2 regions of the Streptococcus sp. ZY171113 genome follow, and region 2 is predicted to be linked to the other one. Evidence: predicted binding sites of a transcription regulator. Region 2 holds the regulator's gene; the other holds the start of a gene.
The links. Region 2 encodes NrdR, which represses ribonucleotide reductase genes. Its sites were predicted from a motif close to ACACNATATATNGTGT; they were not measured.
Positions count from the first base shown of each region.

Region 1: nrdH (glutaredoxin-like protein NrdH) is a predicted target of NrdR. The motif match lies at 1,641-1,656, and genes of this name have one in related genera.

Region 1 covers NZ_CM173243.1:1,158,280-1,165,512, forward strand. Annotated here, with positions in the region: gene ptsP (phosphoenolpyruvate--protein phosphotransferase) at 1-1,174, opposite strand, end outside; gene AC3ARB_RS05440 (phosphocarrier protein HPr) at 1,179-1,442, opposite strand; gene nrdH (glutaredoxin-like protein NrdH) at 1,741-1,965, shown strand; gene nrdI (class Ib ribonucleoside-diphosphate reductase assembly flavoprotein NrdI) at 1,965-2,324, shown strand; gene nrdE (class 1b ribonucleoside-diphosphate reductase subunit alpha) at 2,314-4,473, shown strand; gene pepF (oligoendopeptidase F) at 4,968-6,770, opposite strand; gene AC3ARB_RS05465 (PBECR3 domain-containing polyvalent protein) at 7,131-7,233, opposite strand, start outside.
Region 2 covers NZ_CM173243.1:631,664-638,896, reverse strand. Annotated here, with positions in the region: gene AC3ARB_RS02980 (Tex family protein) at 1-1,666, opposite strand, end outside; gene der (ribosome biogenesis GTPase Der) at 1,794-3,104, opposite strand; gene dnaI (primosomal protein DnaI) at 3,113-4,012, opposite strand; gene AC3ARB_RS02965 (replication initiation and membrane attachment family protein) at 4,015-5,202, opposite strand; gene nrdR (transcriptional regulator NrdR) at 5,189-5,680, opposite strand; gene lepB (signal peptidase I) at 6,057-6,653, opposite strand; gene rnhC (ribonuclease HIII) at 6,655-7,233, opposite strand, start outside.

The sequences.
Region 1 (7,233 bases), 530 kb from region 2:
TACGAAGTTGACCGTGGACAGAAGCACGCAAGAGGGCACGAATCTGGGTGCGGAACATGGCATCACCAGTCTCAGAAATCGAGATACGAAGAGCACGGAAACCAAGGAATGGGTTCATTTCGTGTGGCATGTCAAAGTATGGCAACTCTTTGTCACCACCGATGTCCATGGTACGAACCACAACTGGCTTGCCGTTCATGCCTTCAAGAACAGCCTTGTAGGCTTCGTATTGCTCGTCTTCAGTTGGGAAGTCTTGAGAGTCCATGTAAAGGAACTCGGTACGGTAGAGACCAACTGCCTCAGCACCGTTGTCGTTGACACCTTCAACGTCTTTTGGCGTACCGATGTTGGCTACCAATTCGAAGTGCTTCCCATCAGCAGTTACTGTCTGAGCATCTTTGAGAAGTGCCCACTCAGCTTTTTGAGCCGCATAGGCTTCACCAGCTGCTTTGAATTCAGCAATCACATCATCAGATGGGTTGATGACAACCTCACCGGTAATCCCGTTAACCGCCAAGAAGTCACCGTTTTTAACAATCTCAGTGATGTTGTTGGTACCAAGTACCGCTGCAATCTCAAGCGTACGGGCCATGATGGCAGAGTGAGAGGTCCGACCACCGATGTTGGTCACAAAGGCCTTAACAAAGTTCTTGTCCAATTGAGCGGTATCAGACGGGGTCAAGTCGTGAGCAATCACGATAGACTCTTCTGAAATTGCTGCTGGGTTAGGAAGGGTAACGCCCAAAAGGTTAGCCAGAACGCGCTTAGCCACGTCACGAATGTCCGCCGCACGCTCTTGCATGTAGGGGTTGTCGTCCATGCTCTCAAAGATGTTAACGAACATGTCCGTCACTTCTTTAAGACCAGTTTCAGCGTTGGTTTGTTTGGCACGAATCGTTTCTTTAATCTGACCAATCATTTCTGGGTCAGCAAGAACCATGAGGTGAGCGTCAAAAACTGCCGCTGCTTCTTCGCCAAGGGTATCTACCGCCTTGTTTCTAATTGCAGAAAGCTCGTCTTGAGACTTGGCAAGCGCCGCATCCAAACGAGCTTCTTCTGCACTTGTATCTTCAACTGTTACAGTTTCAAATGACAAATCTGGTTGAACAAGGAGATAGGCCTTAGCAACTGCAACGCCGTCTGACGCCGCAATGCCCTTAAGCTTATCTGTCATGTGTTTAGATCAACCCTTCTTTTGTCATTGTTTCTTCGATAGCTGCCAAAGCGTCATCAGCGTCTGCACCATCAGTTGAGATAACCACGTCTGCACCTTGACCAACACCAAGGCTCATCACGCCCATGATTGATTTGAGGTTAACTGATTTACCTTTGTAATCCAAAGTGATGTCTGAAGCAAACTTGCTAGCAGTTTGAACAAGCAAGGTCGCTGGACGAGCGTGGATACCTGTTTCTGCAACAATGTGGAAGTCTTTTGAAGCCATAGTTATGGTTCTCCTTTGTTTGATTTTTTGAGTCACCTGATGGTAACCCTTACAAAAACAATTATATCACATTCCTCTCTTTTTTTCAAGACAAAACCTTCTTTTATGGAAAAATTTTGAAATCCCTTCCGATGATTTTCATTTTCTTCTATTAAAAGGCCTTTTTAATTTTTCCAGCTCTGCCATTTTTTACAAAAAACACTATATCTAGTGGCTTACAAAAAAATCGTCCCTATATCTTGTATTTCAATCCATTTTTTGGTATGCTAGTTGGGTACTATATTTTTAGGAGGCCAGCATGGCTAAAATTACCGTATTTACCAAAAACAACTGCATGCCCTGCAAGATGACCAAGAAGTTCCTGACGGAAAACGGGGTCGATTTTGAGGAAATCAATATTGAAGAACAGCCAGACAAGGTGGACTACGTTAAAAGCCTGGGCTTTTCAGCCGCTCCTGTCATCGAGGCAGGCGACGTCGTCTTCTCTGGTTTCCAGCCAGCCAAGCTCAAAGAACTGCTCTAATGCAGCTGGTCTTTTTTTCATTGACCGGCCAAACCCGTCGGTTTTTAACCAAGCTGGACGTGCTTGATCTGGCCATAGAGCTTAAACCAGGCCAATCCTACCAGCTCAACCAAGACTTTGTCCTCATCTGCCCCACCTATGAGAGCGGGGTGGACCATGTGGACCAGTTTATGGACCAGCACAAAACTTTCTGCAAGGGGATTATCGGCATCGGCAACCGTAACTTCGGCCCTGATTTCTGTCACCTGGCCAAAGGCTACGCGGCCAGCTACCAGCTCCCCCTACTTTATACATTAGAATTCAGCGGCACGCCAGACGATGTCGCGACAGTTAAAGGAATATTAACAAATGAGTCTTAAAAATCTCGGCGATGTGTCCTACTTCCGCCTCAACAACGAAATCAACCGCCCAGTCAACGGCCAAATTCCCCTCCACAAGGACAAGGAAGCCCTGAAAGCCTTCTTTGAGGAAAATGTCATTCCCAACACCCTGACCTTTGACAGCACAACTGCCAAAATCAAGTTCCTCTTGGAAAACGACTACTTAGAAGAAGCCTTCATCAAGAAGTACCGTCCAGAATTTATCGAAGAACTGGCTGACCAGTTAAGAGCTGCCAACTTCCAGTTCCAGTCCTTCATGGCAGCCTACAAATTCTACCAGCAGTACGCCCTCAAAACCAACGACGGCGACTTCTACCTGGAAAGCATGGAAGACCGGGTTCTCTACAACGCCCTCTACTTCGCTGACGGCGACGAGGAACTGGCCCGCACCTTGGCTGACGAGATGATTCACCTCCGCTACCAGCCTGCAACGCCATCCTTCCTCAACGCTGGTCGCAGCCGTCGAGGCGAATTGGTGTCCTGCTTCCTGATTCAGGTCACTGACGACATGAATGCCATCGGTCGTTCCATCAACTCAGCTCTGCAATTGTCCCGTATTGGTGGGGGCGTGGGCATCTCCCTCAGCAACCTCCGCGAGGCGGGGGCTCCTATCAAGGGCTACGCAGGTGCTGCCTCTGGGGTCGTGCCTGTTATGAAACTCTTCGAGGACAGCTTCTCCTACTCCAACCAGCTGGGCCAACGCCAAGGGGCTGGTGTGGTTTACCTGGATGTTTTCCACCCCGACATCCTCAACTTCCTTTCGACCAAGAAGGAAAATGCTGACGAGAAAATTCGAGTTAAAACCCTGTCGCTGGGGCTGACTGTCCCAGACAAATTCTACGAGCTGGCGAGAAAAAATGAGGACATGTACCTCTTCAGCCCATACACCATTGAAAAAGAGTACGGGGTGCCATTTAACTACATCAACATCACCGAGAAATACGATGAGCTGGTAGCCAACCCTCGCATCACCAAGACCAAAATCAAGGCCCGTGACTTGGAGACTGAAATTTCAAAACTTCAGCAGGAATCAGGCTACCCTTACATCATCAACGTGGACGTGGCCAACCGGGCCAACCCGATTGACGGTCGGATTGTCATGAGCAACCTCTGTTCAGAGATTTTGCAGATTCAAAAGACCAGCCAAATCAACGACGCTCAGGAATTTGAAGTGCTAGGAACAGACATTTCATGTAACCTGGGCTCAACCAACGTGGTTAACCTCATGACCTCACCTGATTTTGGTAAGTCTGTCCGTGCCATGACCCGAGCCCTGACCTTTGTTACTGACAGTTCAAGCATCGTGGCCGTGCCAACCATTAAAAACGGTAACGACCAGGCCCACACCATCGGTCTGGGAGCCATGGGCCTCCACTCCTACTTCGCCCGCAACCACATGCACTACGGTAGCCCTGAGTCGCTGGAGTTCACCGACATCTACTTCATGCTCCTCAACTACTGGACCTTGGTCGAATCCAATAAGATCGCTCAGGAGCGTGGTACCAGCTTTGTTGGCTTTGAAAATTCCAAGTACGCTGACGGCACTTATTTTGATAAGTATGTGACGGGTAAACACCAGCCATCATCAGACAAGGTCAAGGAGCTCTTTGCTGGCCATTTCATTCCGACTGGGGAAGACTGGGCTACCCTGCGTGATGCCGTTTCTCAGCACGGCCTCTACCACCAAAACCGTCTGGCAGTGGCACCAAACGGCTCTATCAGCTACATCAATGATGTGTCAGCCTCCATTCACCCAATTACTCAAAGAATTGAGGAGCGTCAAGAGAAGAAAATCGGTAAAATCTACTACCCTGCTTCTGGTCTGGCGACTGACACCATCCCTTACTACACGTCTGCCTATGACATGGACATGCGTCAGGTCATTGATGTTTACGCCGCAGCCACCGAGCACGTGGACCAAGGCCTGTCTATGACCCTCTTCCTGCGGAGCGAGATGCCACTTGGCCTCTACGAATGGAAGACCGAGACCAAGCAGACCACCCGTGACCTGTCTATCCTGCGTAACTACGCCTTCAACAAGGGCGTCAAGTCCATCTACTACATCCGCACCTTCACCGATGACGGTGAAGAAGTGGGCAGCAACCAGTGTGAAAGCTGTGTGATTTAACCCGCTACTGCTTATTGGGACTAAAAGTCCCTAATAAGCAGACGGGAAGTCCTAGTAGACCTTCCCTAAGCGTCTTACTAACTTCGAAATTTAGGCATTATCGGCCTAAATTTCTTCGTGTCGTAACCTAAGTAGGTTATCTTAGAACTAAAGTTCCTAGCTAATCACGGCAAGCCCTATTGGGGCTTGCCTAACTCCCTTCCTAACTACAATTTTTAGGCAGGTTGGTCTAAAAATCTCCGTGTCATCAACTAACATGGAGATAAAACCAATAACTGGACGAACAAATTAGCTCCAGAAATGAGGGACAAAAACTTTTCAGATACCCTCCAGGTATCTGAAAGGTTAGAATACCGACCAGATAATGTCTTAAAGTCCAAAAGTCACCTTCGTGGTGACTTTTTCAATTCTCATCTGGGTACCATATATTTTCAAAAACTCCCACAGAAAGACAACTTCTGTGGGAGTTTTTAGGTACAGATTAGGACATTTGCCTATCGATGCACACCTTTTTTAACCAGCTCTTCCAACTCGGTCAAGCGGCGTTCAAAGACAGCAAAGGCGGCGTTGAGGTAGTCAACCTCTTCCATGTCAACGCCAGCTTTCTTGATGACGTTAAGTGGGTAGTCTGAGTTACCAGCCTTGAGGTAGTCTAGGTACTTGTCCTTATCCTCTTGGGTACCGTAAACAATCTTGTCCGCCAAGAAGTTGGCCGCCGCAAAGCCTGTTGCATACTGGTAGACGTAGTAGTTGTAGTAGAAATGCGGAATCCGAGCCCACTCGTATTGGATAAAGTGATTGTCCTCAGCCGATAGACCATAGTAGGTCTCGTTCAACTGGCTGTACAGGTTGTTGAGATAGTCACTGGTCAAGACCTCACCAGCCTGGTCAGCCTTGTGGATGGCATGCTCAAACTCAGCAAACTGGGTCTGACGGAAAATGGTCCCTCGGAAGCCATCCAGGTAGTTATTGAGAATGGCAAAGCGTTGCTTCTCGTCCGTTACTTCATTAAGCAGGGCTTCGGTCAGGATGTTTTCATTGGTGGTTGAAGCAATTTCAGCCAGGAAAATAGAGTAATCCCCGTAAGGATAGGGCTGGGTTTCACGGGTGTACATGGAGTGCATGGAGTGGCCAGCCTCATGGAGCAAGGTGTAGAAATTGTCCAGGGTGTCCTGCCAGTTCAGCAACATGAAGGCATTGGTGTCGTAAGACCCGCCTGAGTAGGCTCCTGAACGCTTGCCCTTGTTGACATGCACATCAATCCAGCGTTCAGTAAAGGATTTCTTGATGCGTGAAGCGTAGTCTTCGCCCAAGATGGCCAGAACTTCCTGACCTTTTTCCAAGGCCTGGTCATAGGTGATGGCCATATCAACCTCTGACAGGGGCACATACATGTCGTACATCTTGAGGTCATCCAAGCCCAAAATCTCCTTACGCAACTGAACGTAGCGATGGAGCAAAGGCAGGTGCTTGTGAACAGCTTCTAGCAGGGTCTCAAAGACAGCTTCTGGAATGAAGTTAGCTGAGAGGGCAGCATGGCGGGCAGAATCATACTTGTGGACCTTGGCATTGAAGTTATGGACCTTGACGTTGGACTGGAGGGTCTTGGCGTAGGTGTGTTGGAACTGCTCATAGGTGCCATACATGGCTTCATAGGCTTCACGACGGACTTCTCGGTCTTGGTTTTCCATCAGGCTAATGTAGTTACCGTGGGTCAGCTCAATCAGCTCACCCTTGCCATCTGGCACATGAGGGAAGGTCAAGTCTGCATTGTCCAAAATAGAGAAGGTCTCCGACGGGCTATTGAAAATCTCCGTGGCCGCCCCCAAGAGCTTCTCTTCAGCTGGCGAGAGGACATGAGCTTTCTTGCTAAGCAAACGCTCAAAGGCATGGCGGTAGAGTTCCAGACCTGGTTCAGCTGCCATAAACGCTTCTAGGGCATCCTCAGACAGGGTCATAAGGGTCGGCTCGTAGGCTGCAAAAGTCGTGTTCAGCTGAGCGTACAAGGACATGGCCTTAGCCTTAAAGCCCTGATAGAGGCTAAAGGCTGTATCCTCATCACTCTTCATGGAAGCATAGACGTAGAGCTTCTCCAAGCGACGCATGAGACCATACATGGTTTCAGTGATCTCCAAGAGACCTGATGCCGATGCTGTCATAACCTCGGTAAATTCTGAGACGGCTTCTAGAGCCTCGGTTAGGCTGGCGAATTCAGCCTCCCAAGCCTCGTCGCTAGGGAAGACAGTTGTCAAATCCCAGGTGTATTTTTCCTCTAAATGGGCACGATTTTCTGACATGGTAGTCACTACTGGGTCTTGAACCCAGTCCTTTCTAGTGTTCTACCTTCCATTATAGCATAAAAAGAAAAAGCCCGCTATATCGTCATTTCTGACAATTCTTCCCGATGTAGCCCCGACCGACCTCTGGACAAGGTCTTTTTTCTTTGCCTACTGTATCTTACTGTATTCTACTGCGTTTTACTGTAACCTACTGCGTTCAGACCACGCAAAAAAGCCCCTGGCACTCGCCAAGGGCTTTTTGAAATACAATGATAGCGGCTGGGCGGCGTATCCAGCATCTCAGGTACTCTTGCGAGTGTGTCAGGAGCCTTTCTGACCTCGTTATCATTCTGCATCTCTATCTTAACACGTCACAATCTATTTGTCAAACGGTTTAATACGACCGTTTTGTTTCATGTGTTCTAGTTTTGAGTCGGTAACATCATACACCGAAGCAACATAAAAATAGTCATGCCTCCTG
Region 2 (7,233 bases):
GGTAGCTCTCTGGGTGAACGCCTGTGTTGTCCAGGAAATTATCCCCACCTGGAATCCTCAGGAAACCTGCTGCCTGCTCGAAAGCCTTGGCCCCTAGACGAGGAACTTTCTTGAGCTGGTTGCGGTTGGTCAGAGCCCCATTCTCTTCACGATAGGCCACGATATTGTCGGAAATGGTCTTGTTGAGGCCCGACACATGGGCTAAGAGGGCCGAACTGGCTGTATTGACGTTGACCCCGACCTGGTTGACCACGGTATCGACCACAAAGCCCAGCTGGTCGGCCAGCTTCTTCTGGCTGACGTCGTGCTGGTACTGGCCAACCCCGATGGATTTGGGGTCGATCTTAACCAACTCCGCCAGGGGGTCCTGGAGCCGTCTGGCGATGGAAATAGCCGAGCGTTTTTCAACGGTCAGGTCTGGAAACTCTGTCCGAGCCAGTTCAGAGGCCGAGTAGACAGAAGCGCCGCTTTCATTGACGATAACGTAGGCAACCCCATCCAAATCCCTGATGCAATCCGCAACGAAGGCCTCGCTCTCGCGGCTGGCCGTTCCGTTACCGATGGCAATAATTTCAATGGCATAGGTCTTGATGAGCTTGAGCAGGTCGGCCTTGGCCTCTGCAATCTGACGACTGGAGGCAGGTTTGACAGGGTAGATGACCTGGGTATGAAGGAGTTTACCCGTCTGGTCAACCACGGCCAGCTTGGCCCCTGTTCGAAAGGCCGGGTCAAAGCCCAGGACCATCTTGCCCTTGAGGGGCGGGATCAGCAGGAGATTCCGCAGGTTGGTTGAGAAGAGCTGGATGGCCCCGTCCTCGGCCTGCTCCAAGAGTTCTGACCAGATACGGCGTTCCAGAGAGGGCAGGAGTTTTTTCTTGAGAGCTGATTGGATGACCTGCTCAATGTGGCTATTGACCACCTTGAAACGGGCGGCCACAAAGCGGGTCATCTTGTCCATCTTGTGGTCAAAGCTGATTTTCAAGACCCCTAGCTTGTCCCCTCGGTTGAGGGCCAGGACCTGGTAGCCCTGGAGCTTGCTGGTGGTTTCTGAGAAGTCATAGTAGGTCTGGAAGACCTTTTTCTCGTCCAAGGCCTCGTCCTTAACCTGGGCAGTCACCTGGCTGTAAGACCAGATGTCATTGTAGAGCCAGGAGCGGAGCTTGTGGTCGTCAGACAGGGCTTCGATGAGAATCTCGCAGGCTCCCGCTAGAGTGTCCTTGGCCGTTGGGTAGCTTTCTGAGGTGAAGGTTTCAGCCTGAGCTTCCAGGTCTGGCACATCCTGCAAGATGAGACGGACCAGGTCGGTCAGACCAGCCTCACGAGCCTGGGTGGCCTTGGTGCGGCGTTTTTCCTTGTAAGGGGCGTAGAGCTCCTCGACCTGGGCCAGCTTGTCAGCCTCCTCGATGGCGGCCTTAAGTTGGTCGGTCAGTTTACCCTGCTCAGCTATTTTCCCCAAAACCGTCGCCTTGCGGTCAGCCAGGGCGGTCAGGCTCTTGTCCAGGTCGATGATAGCCTTGATGGCGACCTCATCCAGGTTGCCAGTCGCCTCCTTGCGGTAGCGGGCGATGAAGGGGATGGTGTTGCCCTCGGCCGTCAGGGCCAGGACGGTGTCGATTTGATTGGGGCTCAGGCTGAGGTCCTGAGCGATGCGTTGTCTGTTTTCCATAAGGTCTATTATAGCATACATTGGCCCCTTTGGCTGGATTTGAACTAGAGGCTTTCTTTGGGAGAATGGCAGAGCTGCTCAGCTATTGTCCCGTAAAAAAACCAGCCCTGGGGGCTGGCTACCAGTTTTACTGGCGTTTTCTAGCAATGAGATGAATGGGTGTCCCCTCGAACTTGAAGGCCGCCCGAATCTGGTTTTCCAAGAACCGCATGTAAGAGAAATGCATGAGCTCTTCTTCGTTGACAAAGACCACGAAGGTCGGCGGCTTGACAGCCACCTGGGTGGCGTAGAAGATTTTCAGGCGTTTGCCCTTGTCGGTCGGGGTCGGGTTGATGGCAATGGCATCCATGATGACATCGTTGAGAACCGCAGACGGAATCCGAGTGTTCTGGCTCTCAGAAATCCGCTTGATCAGCTCTGGCAACTTGTGGAGGCGTTGCTTGGTCATCGCAGAAACAAAGATAATCGGCGCATAGCTGAGAAACTGGAAGTTGTCACGGATATCCGCCTCCCACTTGGCCACGGTGTGGTTGTCCTTCTCAAGCGTGTCCCACTTGTTGACCACGATGACAATCCCCTTACCAGCTTCATGGGCGAAACCTGCAATCCGCTTGTCGTATTCACGGATACCTTCCTCGGCATTGATGACCATGAGAACCACGTCCGAGCGGTCGATGGCCCGCATGGACCGCATGACCGAGTACTTCTCGGTGTTCTCATAGACCTTGCCCGATTTACGCAGACCAGCCGTGTCAATCATGACATACTCTTGGCCCTCGCTGTCGGTAAAGCTGGTGTCGATGGCGTCACGAGTGGTACCAGCGATTGGGCTGGCAATCACCCGCTCCTCACCCAAGATGGCGTTGATTAGGCTGGACTTGCCGACATTTGGACGACCAATCAGGCTGAAACGGATGATGTCTGGATTTTCCTCTGCTTCTTCTGCTGGCAGGTTTTCCACGATGGCATCCAGAACATCACCCGTACCGATACCGTGAACAGAAGAAACTGGGTAAGGGTCGCCAAGGCCCAATGAATAGAAATCGTAAATCTCGTTACGCATCTCTGGGTTGTCCACCTTGTTAACGGCTAAGATAACGGGCTTGTTGGTCTTGTAGAGGATCCGAGCCACGTATTCGTCGGCATCGGTCACACCCTCTTTACCAGACACAACAAAGACGATAACATCAGCCTCAGTCATGGCGATGTCAGCCTGGTGCTTGATTTGTTCCATGAAAGGGGCATCAACGTCGTCGATACCGCCCGTGTCAATGATGGAAAACTGGCGGTTGAGCCAGCCTGCGGTGGTGTAAATTCGGTCTCGGGTCACGCCTTCCACGTCTTCAACGATGGAAATCCGCTCCCCCGCAATTCGGTTAAATAAGGTCGACTTGCCCACGTTGGGACGGCCGACAATGGCAACTGTTGGTAAAGCCATGGTGTCTCCTATCTTCTATTTTCACCACGAAGGTGAAGTTCCTTGCTGACGGCACGAATCCGTTCCAGCACCCGTTTGGCCTGCCAGGTTTCATCGCCCTGCTTGCCTTGGGAAAGTTTTCGTTCTAAATCAGTCATGCTGTAATTGGAGGTGAAAAAGGTGGGCAGCTCTTCCAACATGCGGTGTTGGAGAATAACTTGCAAGACCTCATCACGCACCCAGGCGGTGGAATTTTCAGCCCCAATATCGTCTAAAATCAGCACAGGAGCCAGCTTGATGCTGTCAATCTGCTCCTTAACTGACCCTGACGAGATGGCGTTTTTCACGTCCACCACAAAGGTTGGGTAGTGGAGCATGGTCACCTGGGCCTTCTTCTTTTGGGACAATTCTTGGGCCAAAGCTGCCATCAAAAAGGACTTGCCAATGCCCATATCCCCATAGAGATAAAGGCCCTTTGTCACCTTGGGATAGGCCTTGACGATGGTCATCAGCTCATCAAAAACAGCTATTCGCTTGCTGTCATCCAGATCAACAGCTGCCAAACGCACCTGACGGTAGGACCTGGGCAAGTTAATCAAGCGAATTCGGTCTTGAACGGCCTGCCCCTCTTGTTGGGTCAACAGTTCTCTGGTTTCTCGATAACTCACATCCGCATAGCCCTCGTTCATGGTCAAGATGGGCTCGTAGCCCTTGGCCAGGTAGTCAGGCGACCCCTGGGCATACTTGTCCCACTCTTGGAGGTATTGGTTGAACTTGGACAAGCTCCGCTCGATAGTGGCTTGGTCCAAGTGGTTAGCAGCGATAAAAGCCGAAATTCTTGGGTCTTGCAGGACTTGAGCCAGCACCTGGGCCTGACGCTCTTGAAAATCCGTAACCCTCCCTCGGAGGCTGTCGCCAATTTTTTGCATCCTTAGTCCTCCCTTTCTAATTCAGCCAGGCGTTGCTGTTTGTAGGCTTCCAAACGGGCCTGTTCCTCCTGGCTGGTGTCATTCTTGTAATCTTGGTCACTCCAGGCAGGCACATTGGTCGTACTAGCCTTGTCTGGGGCTGGTCGGTTTGGTCGACCAAGGGGCCTGGTCAGGTGAGCTAGCGCTTCCTCTGGGGTCTTGATGCCTCGGCTATTGAGATCATTGGCCAATTTCATCAAAAAGACACGGTTGAGGTTGGCTGACTGGGTGCGTTGCAGGGTCCGAAAGACCATGATGTTAATCACGGGGTCAAGAAAACCTTGTTGTCCCAATTCTTTCAACAAATCCCGTTCTTCTTTAATCACCACAGCCCGCTTTTCCTGCTTCCAAATTTTCAGAAAGTCCTCAGCAGAATGCCGTTTGGCCGTCTTGATGAGGGCCAACTCGTTGGGTTTCAAGCTAGTTTGCCCTTCTTGGGTACTCCCTGATGATTGGGGGCTAATCGCCTGGCTCAACAGGCCCTGCTGGGTTTTCAGGCGGTTCAGGCTAATCTTTTTATCAACAACCGTCGCCTTAGCCAGCTGATAGAGTTCAAACCAGGTCAAGCCACGCTCCTCTGATAGGTGATAGAGGGCCAACACATCGCTGGTCTCATCAGTAAAAGTCAGGCCGTCCCTAGCCATCTGTTCCTTGAAGTAAGCCAGTTCAAAATCCACCTTAGCTGTCCGAGGGCGATGGTAGACTTCCCCTCGGTCTGTAAAGACAGCTGAGAAGGGTTTGGTCAGGTCAACCAATCCTTGCGGTAGGTTCAGGGTCAACTCCTCCAAAGCAACCTGACCGATGTAGCTTTTTAGAAGGTTGTAGTAAACAGGATTGGCCAAGAAAGCTTCCCTATCCAAAGGGCTTTGGAGTTTAATCAGGTAGGTCTCCTTGTCTTGGTAGAGGCTAATCAAGCCCAGGGCCCCCAAGACATCAAAGGCCAACAAGAGCCGATCAAAGCCTAGCTGCACATGATTGAGCAGGTCAGAAAAACGGTGGGCCGCTCTGCCATTATCAAAAAAATGAACCAAATAGCTATAAACCACATAGGCGTCACTGCCCATAATGGGTTGGTAGAGCTGAAGGAGGCTACTGGTATCAGGAGCAATCAGGTTGTTTTTGAGGTAGCGAAAATAGTCATTCGGTATCATGTGACAACTTTCCTCTCTTACTACGCACGCGGCTGGTCATCTCCTGGAGCAACTCCTCAATCTCGTCCACGTCCTTAAAGGACCGGTAAACCGAGGCGAAACGAACATAGGTGATTTCATCCAGCTCGGCCAGCTCACTCATGACCAGGTTGCCGATTTCATGACTGGGGACTTCGCTCTCAAAGGTCTGGCGAACCATTTGCTCAATCCGATCCACCACCCCTTCCAGGTCATCGCTAGAAACTGGTCGCTTCTGGGCACTGTGGAGAATACCGCTGAAAATCTTATCCCGAGAAAACTGTTCTCTGGTGCCGTCTTTTTTAATCACCAAGAGAGGGAGTTCCTCCACCCGTTCAAAGGTGGTAAAGCGGGTCTGACACTCATCGCAGGACCTGCGTCGGCGGATGGCTGTCCCTTCTTCGGCCTGACGACTATCAAGAACACTCGATTTGGTGCAATAACATTTTGGACAACGCATGATTTCCCTCCCTTTGGTTTCTAACACTATATTATAGCATAATGCTGTCATTCTGTACACGACTAGGCGTTGGAGAAACACGCCGCACGCATGAAGAAAATGCATGCAACTATCTTTTTGAGTTACATGCATTTTTCAGAAATTTTCTTGAAAACACTTGATATTCGGTACTATATCTATTCATCTCACGGAAATTATACCAAAATTTTCATCTAAAAAGTGCAAAAATTCTCTGAAAAAATATTTTCTGAAATCGTCGTTTTCTTCATGCGTTTGGCGTGTTGGGGAAATGGCCGAGCAACTCAGTTCGCACGTCAGAAGCTGGCATTTCCAACGGATACAGCAAAAAAGCCCTGACAAGCAGAGCTTTCAAGGCTTAATCCAGACCACCAACCGCTTTAAGCGGCCAAAAACGGAACATGACCTCACCGATGATGTCTTCCCGTTCAAAGGTGCCAACCTGACGGCTGTCTTTGGACACGATCCGGTCATCCCCTAAGAGATAGTATTCCCCTTCTGGAACGGTCACCGTAAAGTTGGTCGTCAGACCACCATCTGTAGCTGTAAAGGCACCCGAACTCTTAGCCAAATCTTGGAAGAGCTGGTTGTAAGAATAAGTTGCCTGGAGCTTGTCCTCCTTGAACTTGGCCAAGTAGTCCTCCAAATAAGGTTCGTCAACCTCGATGCCATTGATGGTCAGGACATCGTTGTCGTAGCTGATGGTGTCGCCTGGCATACCGACCACCCGCTTGACAATGCGTTTGACCTGGCCATTGTCTTCTTCTTGAGCCACGACAATGTCAAACCGATCAATCGGTGTTATCTTGAGGACAAAGAGCCTGTCATTGTGGGACAGGGTCGGGTCCATGGAGTGGCCGTCAACCTTGACATTCATAAAAACAAAGAGCCAGGCCAAAAACATGACGGTGATAAACAGGAGGGTACTGGTCCATTCCTTGAGAAACTGTTTCATTTTACTTGCCTTTCTTAACTAAATCGTACGCTTTTTGAGTGTTTTTGAAGTGGAGCTTGGCCACTTGGGCGAGTTGCTCCTGGCCACCCGCTCGCAAGAGCCGACTGGCCACCTGGTCCGAAGCCGATCCCGCTCCACTTGGCAGGGGCATGCCGACCTCCTGGCCTAACTGGTCCAGATTTTCCAAAAAGAGGTTTCTGGCGATGATGGAGCTGACCGCCACAGCTAGGTACTGGCCCTCGGCCTTCTGAATCAGGCTGATGGGATTAGCAAACTGGTTGCGTTCGGCCCGCAGGTACCTGCGGTAGTTGCCCTCGCTGGTAAAGGCATCGATGACGATGGCCTCTGGGGCTGCGACCTCCTGCAAGAGCAGGAAGATGGCCTGGTTATGGAGGGCGACTTTGACGGAGACGGCATTATGACGCAGGCCTTCTCCCACCACTTGGTTGTATTTTTTTGGTGACAATAGCAGAGCCTTGTGGGGGATTTTGTCTTCCAAAAGCGGGGCCAGTTGTCGGATTTTTTGGTCGGTCAGGGTTTTGGAATCACCGACACCCAGGCTTTTCAGCCAGGCATGGTC